DNA from 3 places in the Streptomyces sp. Tek67B01 genome. Region 1 is predicted to be linked to each of the others. Evidence: riboswitches for the same ligand, from Rfam matches in the RefSeq annotation. Region 1 holds a riboswitch; each other region holds the start of a gene.
The links. Region 1 has a riboswitch for cobalamin ahead of ACV7NM_RS10410 (energy-coupling factor ABC transporter permease). Riboswitches for the same ligand answer to the same signal wherever they lie in the genome.

Region 1 (2,253 bases):
ATGGGCAGCACCGGCTAGGACTCCGTGGAGGACGCCGGGGGGACCTCTGCGTCCCCGCCCCGCTCGCCTCCGCCTCGCACGCCCCGGTTCTGCGCCAGGCCCTGGCGACGGCCCCTGCGCAGCCCGAAGTAGTAGGCGAGCACACCCGCGCCGAGGGCCGCCTGGAGCGCGAACAGCGCCGACTCGACCTCCGCGGAGGGGGGTTCGTACAGCGGGGAGAACCAGGGCTTGTAGTCCGGCCGGATCTCGGTGATCGCCGATTCGGCCTGGTTGTCGGCGCCGGCGAACGGCTCCTTCTTGTCGTCGCCCATGCCCAGCGCGACGGGCAGGACGGCGAGCGCGGCCACCAGGAACAGCAGCAGGACGTTGATCTTCGTGTTCTTGCTCGTGCCGCCCATCAGGCCGCCGCCTCCTGCTCGTCGCGGGCACGGACCGTGAGCTTGGCGACGCCCAGCCGGACCAGGTCCGAGGTGCTGGACTGCATCAGCAGCCGCATGACGAGCACGGTCAGCAGCCCCTCGCTGACGGCCAGCGGGATCTGCGTGACCGCGAAGATGCCGCCGAACTTCGCGAGCGCGCCGGCGAATCCGCTCGCCGGGTCCGGGAAGGCCAGCGCCAGTTGCACGCTGGTCACGCAGTAGGTGACGAGGTCGGCGAAGAAAGCGCCGAAGAAGACCGTCACCATCAGCGGCACGTCGAACCGCTTGAGCAGGCGGTAGACGCCGTACCCCGCCCAGGGCCCGGCGATCGCCATCGAGAAGGCGTTCGCGCCGAGCGTGGTCAGGCCACCATGGGCGAGCAACAGGGCCTGGAACAGCAGGGTGATGGTCCCGAGCACGGTCATGATCGGAGGCCGGAACAGGATCGCGCCGAGCCCCGTCCCGGTGGGGTGGGAACAACTGCCGGTAACCGACGGGATCTTGAGGGCCGACAGGACGAACGTGAACGCCCCCGACGCACCGAGCAGCAGCGTGCTCTCCGGGTTCGCCTTGACCTCGCGGGTCAGGGAGCGGACACCGTGTACGACGAAGGGGGCGGCCGCGACGGCCCAGGCGGCCGCGTGCAACGGGGGCAAGAAGCCCTCGGCGATATGCATGAGTGGGGAGACCTCTCCAGCACCTCGTGGATGGACAACGCGCCCCGGCCGGTCTCCTGGCTCACGGGTGCTGACGCCCTGACTCCGCCTTCCCGGGGCCGTGCGGTCTCCCGCGCGGGCCCAGTGGCTTCCCGCTGGGGGCACCTCCCGGACCGAGTGTCTGGGGGAGAGTGGAGCCGGACTTCCCGATCACAGTGGCGAGGGCCGCACCGGTTTCCCACCGGTTTCCCGAACACCAAGGCCTCTTGACCCTAGTCGGCCGTCCGGACGGGTCACAACCCGGCCCTTCCGCGCGCGCCCGCCGGCGGCCGCGTCCGGTGGAAAGCAGGGTGGTGGGATGACCGACGACTCCGCATCCCCGCAGACCCCCCACTACGGCGACCTGAGCGCCCTGTACGTGAACTGCACCCTCAAACGGTCCCCCGAGACCAGCAACACGGAGGGCCTGATCGCACGCAGCCGCGCGGTCATGGAGGCCGCCGGGGCCCGGACCTCGCTCGTCCGCGCCGTCGACCACGACATCGCCACCGGTGTCTGGCCCGACATGACCGAGCACGGCTGGGAGAGCGACGAGTGGCCCGTCCTGTACAGCCGGATCATGGACGCCGACATCCTGGTGCTGTGCGGCCCGATCTGGCTCGGGGACAACAGCTCGGTGATGAAGCAGGTCATCGAGCGGCTGTACGCCTGCTCCTCGCTCCTGAACGAACGGGGCCAGTACGCCTACTACGGTCGGGTCGGCGGGGCGCTCATCACCGGCAACGAGGACGGCGTCAAGCACTGCGCCATGAACGTCCTCTACAGCCTCCAGCACCTCGGGTACGCGATCCCGCCGCAGGCCGACGCCGGGTGGATCGGCGAGGCCGGCCCGGGGCCCTCGTACCTGGACCCCGGCTCGGGCGGTCCCGAGAACGACTTCACCAACCGGAACACGACCTTCATGAGCTGGAACCTCATGCACCTGGCCGCCCTCCTCAAGAGGGCCGGCGGCATTCCCGCGCACGGCAACCGGCGCTCGGAGTGGGACGCCGGGTGCCGCTTCGACTTCCCGAACCCCGAGCACCGGTAGCCGCGGGTCGCGGCGCGGTCAGCAGGTGGCCGGGTGCGGGAAGTCCAGGACGAGCCGCTCCGGGGAGTGCAGCACGCTCGTGTCGTAG
Region 2 (2,253 bases), 240 kb from region 1:
ACGACCCGGACACCGAGGTCCTCACCCGACGCGCCTTCGAGCGCGCCCGCACGGACTCCCGCGAGGCGGATCCGCGCGAGGGCTTCCGCTGCTGCTGAACCGGCCACGGGCCGCCGCGTATCCCCCCGGGAAACGCGGCGGCCCTTTCCGTGCCCGAGGGGCACACTCGATGCCATGGACATCACGATCAGACGGGCGCTGCCGGCGGAGTACGAGACGCTCGGGGACATCACCGCCCGCGCCTACCTGGAGGACGGGCTGCTCACGTACGGCGAGGACGACCCGTACCTCGCCAGGCTCCGGGACGTGCCCGGGCGCGCCGCGGCCGCCGAGGTGCTCGTCGCCGTGCTGGGCGACGGGCGCGTGGTGGGCGGTGTGACCTTCGCCGCGCCGGGCAGCCTCCTGTGCGACATCGCCCGCGCGGACGAGGCCGAGTTCCGGATGCTGGCGGTCGCCCGCGAGGGCCGCGGCCGGGGCGCAGGCGAGGCGTTGGTGCGGGCCTGCGTCGACCGCTCACGGGCCGTCGAGGGCGTACGGCGGCTGGTCCTGTCGACCACGCCGGACATGCTCGGCGCCCACCGGATCTATGAGCGCCTGGGCTTCGTCCGGTCGCCGGAACGGGACTGGGCACCCGTCCCCGACCTCACTTTGCTCACGTACGGTCTCGCGCTGTAGTCGGCGCGCGACACAACATCTAGGGGGTCCCCCAGGAGGGTGCCCCCACATGTATGCTCGTGCTCGCTGTCGCCGCAGGGGAATCCGGTGCGAATCCGGAACTGTCCCGCAACGGTATGAACTGCGCCCATTGGTGCACGAGCAAGTCCGAGGACCTGCCGACAGCGCGCCCGGCTCGACCGAACCGGGTACAGCCACGTCCGGGCCTCGCGGTTGGGCCGGTGGACGCCGCGCGGCGCAAGCGTGCCCAGAGTTGGGGACGCGCCCGCGCGCGCCCGCTCGCGCCCCGCACCGACGGTATCCCGGAGCCGAGTGAGGGAGAGCTCCCCCGTGACCATCGCGCCCGCCGCACCGCGCGCCGAGTCCGACCCGTCCGACAGTGCGACCAACGGCGGGGGCCATGGGGCCGCGCTGCTGCGTACCCTCACCGAGCTGACGGCCGACCTCCCCGACACCGACCCCGGCCGGGTCGCCGCCGCCGCCCTGCGCGGCCGCAGCGCCGCCGCGGACAAGGCCGAACTGCGCTCGCTGGCCACCGAGGCCGCGGCCGGGCTGATCTCCGAGGACCCCGCCTACTCCCGGCTGGCCGCCCGCCTGTTGACGCTGGCCGTGCGCGACGAGGCCGCGGGCCAGGGCGCGACCTCCTTCGCCGCGTCCGTCGCGGTGGGCCACCGCGAGGGCCTGATCGCCGACCGCACGGCCGACTTCGTGGCTGCCCACGCGAACCGGCTCGACGCGCTGGTCGAGCACGCCCTCGCCGAGGGCGCCGACGACCGCTTCGGCTTCTTCGGCCTGCGCACCCTGCACAGCCGCTACCTGCTGCGCCACCCCATCACCCGTCAGGTGATCGAGACGCCGCAGTACTTCATGCTTCGCGTGGCCTGCGGTCTCGCCGCCGACGACAGCGTGCCGGCCGTCGAGGAAGTGGCCTCGCTGTACCGGCTGATGAGCCGCCTGGACTACCTGCCGTCCTCCCCCACCCTGTTCAACTCGGGCACCCGCCACCCGCAGATGTCCTCCTGCTACCTGCTGGACTCCCCGCTGGACGAGCTCGACTCGATCTACGACCGCTACCACCAGGTCGCGCGCCTGTCCAAGCACGCCGGCGGCATCGGCCTGTCGTACTCCCGCATCCGCGCCCGCGGTTCGCTGATCCGGGGCACCAACGGCCACTCCAACGGCATCGTCCCGTTCCTCAAGACCCTCGACGCGTCCGTCGCCGCCGTCAACCAGGGCGGTCGCCGCAAGGGTGCCGCAGCCGTCTACCTGGAGACCTGGCACGCGGACATCGAGGAGTTCCTGGAGCTGCGCGACAACACCGGTGAGGACCAGCGCCGTACGCACAACCTGAACCTGGCCCACTGGGTTCCGGACGAGTTCATGCGCCGGGTGAACGCCGACGCCCACTGGTCGCTCTTCTCCCCCGCCGACGTCCCCGAGCTGGTCGACCTCTGGGGCGACGAGTTCGACGCCGCCTACCGCCGGGCCGAGGCGGCCGGCCTGGCCCGCAAGACCATGCCCGCCCGCGACCTCTACGGCCGGATGATGCGCACCCTCGCGCAGACCGGCCAGGGCTGG
Region 3 (2,253 bases), 3.1 Mb from region 1:
GCGAAAGCCGTACCGCCCGCTCGATGTCCGACACCTCGACCGGCCGCCCGGCGGCGCCGTTCAACACGGCCCGGTGCTCGACCCGGCCGCCGTACGCGAGGGTTCCGCCCAGCCGTACGCCCAGCGCCCCGGCGAAGGAGGCCTCCACTGGACCGGCGTTGGGGCTCGGGTGCGCGGCGGCGTCGGCGCGCCAGGCCCGTACCGCCCCCCGCCGGTCGGGTCCGACCAGTACGGCGGCGAGCGCGGTCAGCCGGGCGCCGGGCCAGCCCGCGACGTCGTCGAGCCGGGCGGAGGCCCATCCGTAGCGCAGGTAGCGCGGCGACTTGTGGCCCACCATCGCGTCCAGGGTGTTCACGGCGCGGAACGCCAGCAGCCCGGGCACGCCGGCGAGGGCGCCCCAGACCAACGCCCCCACGACCGCGTCGGAGGTGTTCTCGGCGACCGACTCCACGACCGCGCGGGCCAACTGCTGCTCGTCCAGGGCCTGCGGGTCGCGCCCGCACAGGTGCGGCAGCCGCTCCCGCGCCACCTCGCCGTCCCCGGCGGCGAGCGCCCCGCCGATGGCGCGGGCCTCCCGACCGAGCGAGGTGCCGCCGACGACGGCCCAGGTGGCGGCGGCGGTCAGGGCGATACGGGCGACCGCGGGCCGGGAGCGCACGGCGCGGGCGCCGAGCGCGCCTATCGCCGCCGCGCCCCCCGCGCACGTCAGGGTGTGGACCACGCCCCGTACCCGGTCGTCGCGCCACAGGGCGCGTTCGAGGGCGGCGGCGGCTCTTCCGAAGGCGGCCACGGGGTGCCCCCGGCGCGGATCACCGAAGATCCGGTCGCCGATCAGGCCCGCCGTGGCGCCGTACGCGAATACGCGATCGGCACGCATGGTGGCAGTTGTGTCCTCGCTCAGGGTCCGCGCCCTGGTTCGTGGTGTCCGGTGGCGAGAGTTCCTGGCTCCCGGGACGCACGGACCGCGTGCTCCCGGTGACAGTGGCGGGACCGCGCCGGATTCGCACCGGACTTCCTCTCCATGCCGCCGTATTGGCTCGGGCAGTCCACCACGCACCGCGAACGCCCGTCAACTTGCCGTTGACCTGCGGCGAGGGGGGTGGGGCGGCCGGGGCGGGGGCATGCGAAAGCTCCCCACGGGAATCCCGCGGGGAGCTTTCGACGGTCGTCGCGTCAGCTGACGATCAGATAGATCGCGTAGGCCACGGCGAGGCCGCAGAGCGCGAAGCACGCGTAGGCGCCGCTGCGGGCCGCGGTGGCGGCCCCACCCTGCTCGGTGGCCGCCTCGTGCCTGGAGAGGCCCACCAGCCCCAGGGTGAACAGGGCCACGAGGGCGACGGTGGCGGAGAGGCTGACCCCGAAGACGGAGCCGAGTGCTGCCCAGTCGATCTTCATACCGCTGATTCCTCTGTCGTTCTCGGGGTCAGACCGCCGCGGCCGGAGCCACGGGTGCCGGGGCGGCCGCCGGGATGGTGGCCTTGAGGTCCTCGTCGGTCACCGCGGCGGTGGTACCGGCGGCGGCGATCGGCGGGACGGTGACGGCGGCCATGGCCGTGGTGACGACGCCGGGAGCCTCGGCCGACTCGGCCTCCGTGACGTTGTGGTGGTCGACGACCTGGCGGCGCGAGATGAACCAGATCGCGGCGCAGGAGGCGACCAGGAAGACCACGACGGCGGCGACGCCGACGTTGCCGGTGCGCATGACCATCTCGGCGCCGGCGCCGACCAGGGCGGCGGCGGGCAGGGTCAGGCCCCACGCGATGAACATGCGGGTGGCGGTGGACCAGCGGACCACACCGCCCTTGCGGCCCAGACCCGCGCCCATGACCGCGCCGGAGCAGGCGTGGGTGGTGGAGAGGGAGAAGCCGAGGGTGGAGGAGGCCAGGATGACGCTCGCGGCCGAGGTCTGGGCGGCGAAGCCCTGCTGCGGGTGGAGGTCGGTCAGACCGCTGCCCATGGTGCGGATGATGCGCCAGCCGCCCAGGTAGGTACCCATCGCGATGGCCATGCCGGCGGAGACGATGACCCAGACCGGCGGGTTCGCACCGGAGTCCAGGGCGCCGCCCGCGACGAGCGCGAGCGTGATGATGCCCATCGTCTTCTGGGCGTCGTTGGTGCCGTGGGCGAGGGAGACGAGACCGGCCGAGGCGATCTGACCGGCGCGGTACCCCTTGGTGGCGGTCTTGCCGCCGACCTTGCCACCGAGCTTGTACGTGAGCCGCGCGGCGAGCATCGCGGCCACACCGGCCACGA

Region 2: it holds a riboswitch for cobalamin, as region 1 does, so the genes downstream of both, ACV7NM_RS11435 (ribonucleoside-diphosphate reductase subunit alpha) here and ACV7NM_RS10410 (energy-coupling factor ABC transporter permease) in region 1, are expected to answer to the same signal.
Region 3: it holds a riboswitch for cobalamin, as region 1 does, so the genes downstream of both, ACV7NM_RS24360 (cobalamin biosynthesis protein) here and ACV7NM_RS10410 (energy-coupling factor ABC transporter permease) in region 1, are expected to answer to the same signal.

Annotation. Positions count from the first base shown of each region.
Region 1 is NZ_JBUYUY010000001.1:2,363,261-2,365,513, reverse strand. Features, by position in the region: gene cbiQ (cobalt ECF transporter T component CbiQ) at 1-11, opposite strand, end outside; gene ACV7NM_RS10415 (energy-coupling factor ABC transporter substrate-binding protein) at 15-398, opposite strand; gene ACV7NM_RS10410 (energy-coupling factor ABC transporter permease) at 398-1,096, opposite strand; cobalamin riboswitch at 1,126-1,351, opposite strand; gene ACV7NM_RS10405 (flavodoxin family protein) at 1,434-2,165, shown strand; gene ACV7NM_RS10400 (AMIN-like domain-containing (lipo)protein) at 2,184-2,253, opposite strand, start outside.
Region 2 is NZ_JBUYUY010000001.1:2,601,322-2,603,574, forward strand. Features, by position in the region: gene ACV7NM_RS11425 (CstA-like transporter-associated (seleno)protein) at 1-98, shown strand, start outside; gene ACV7NM_RS11430 (GNAT family N-acetyltransferase) at 175-675, shown strand; cobalamin riboswitch at 729-852, shown strand; gene ACV7NM_RS11435 (ribonucleoside-diphosphate reductase subunit alpha) at 1,006-2,253, shown strand, end outside.
Region 3 is NZ_JBUYUY010000001.1:5,423,730-5,425,982, forward strand. Features, by position in the region: gene ACV7NM_RS24360 (cobalamin biosynthesis protein) at 1-877, opposite strand, end outside; cobalamin riboswitch at 914-1,066, opposite strand; gene ACV7NM_RS24365 (hypothetical protein) at 1,174-1,395, opposite strand; gene ACV7NM_RS24370 (anion permease) at 1,424-2,253, opposite strand, start outside.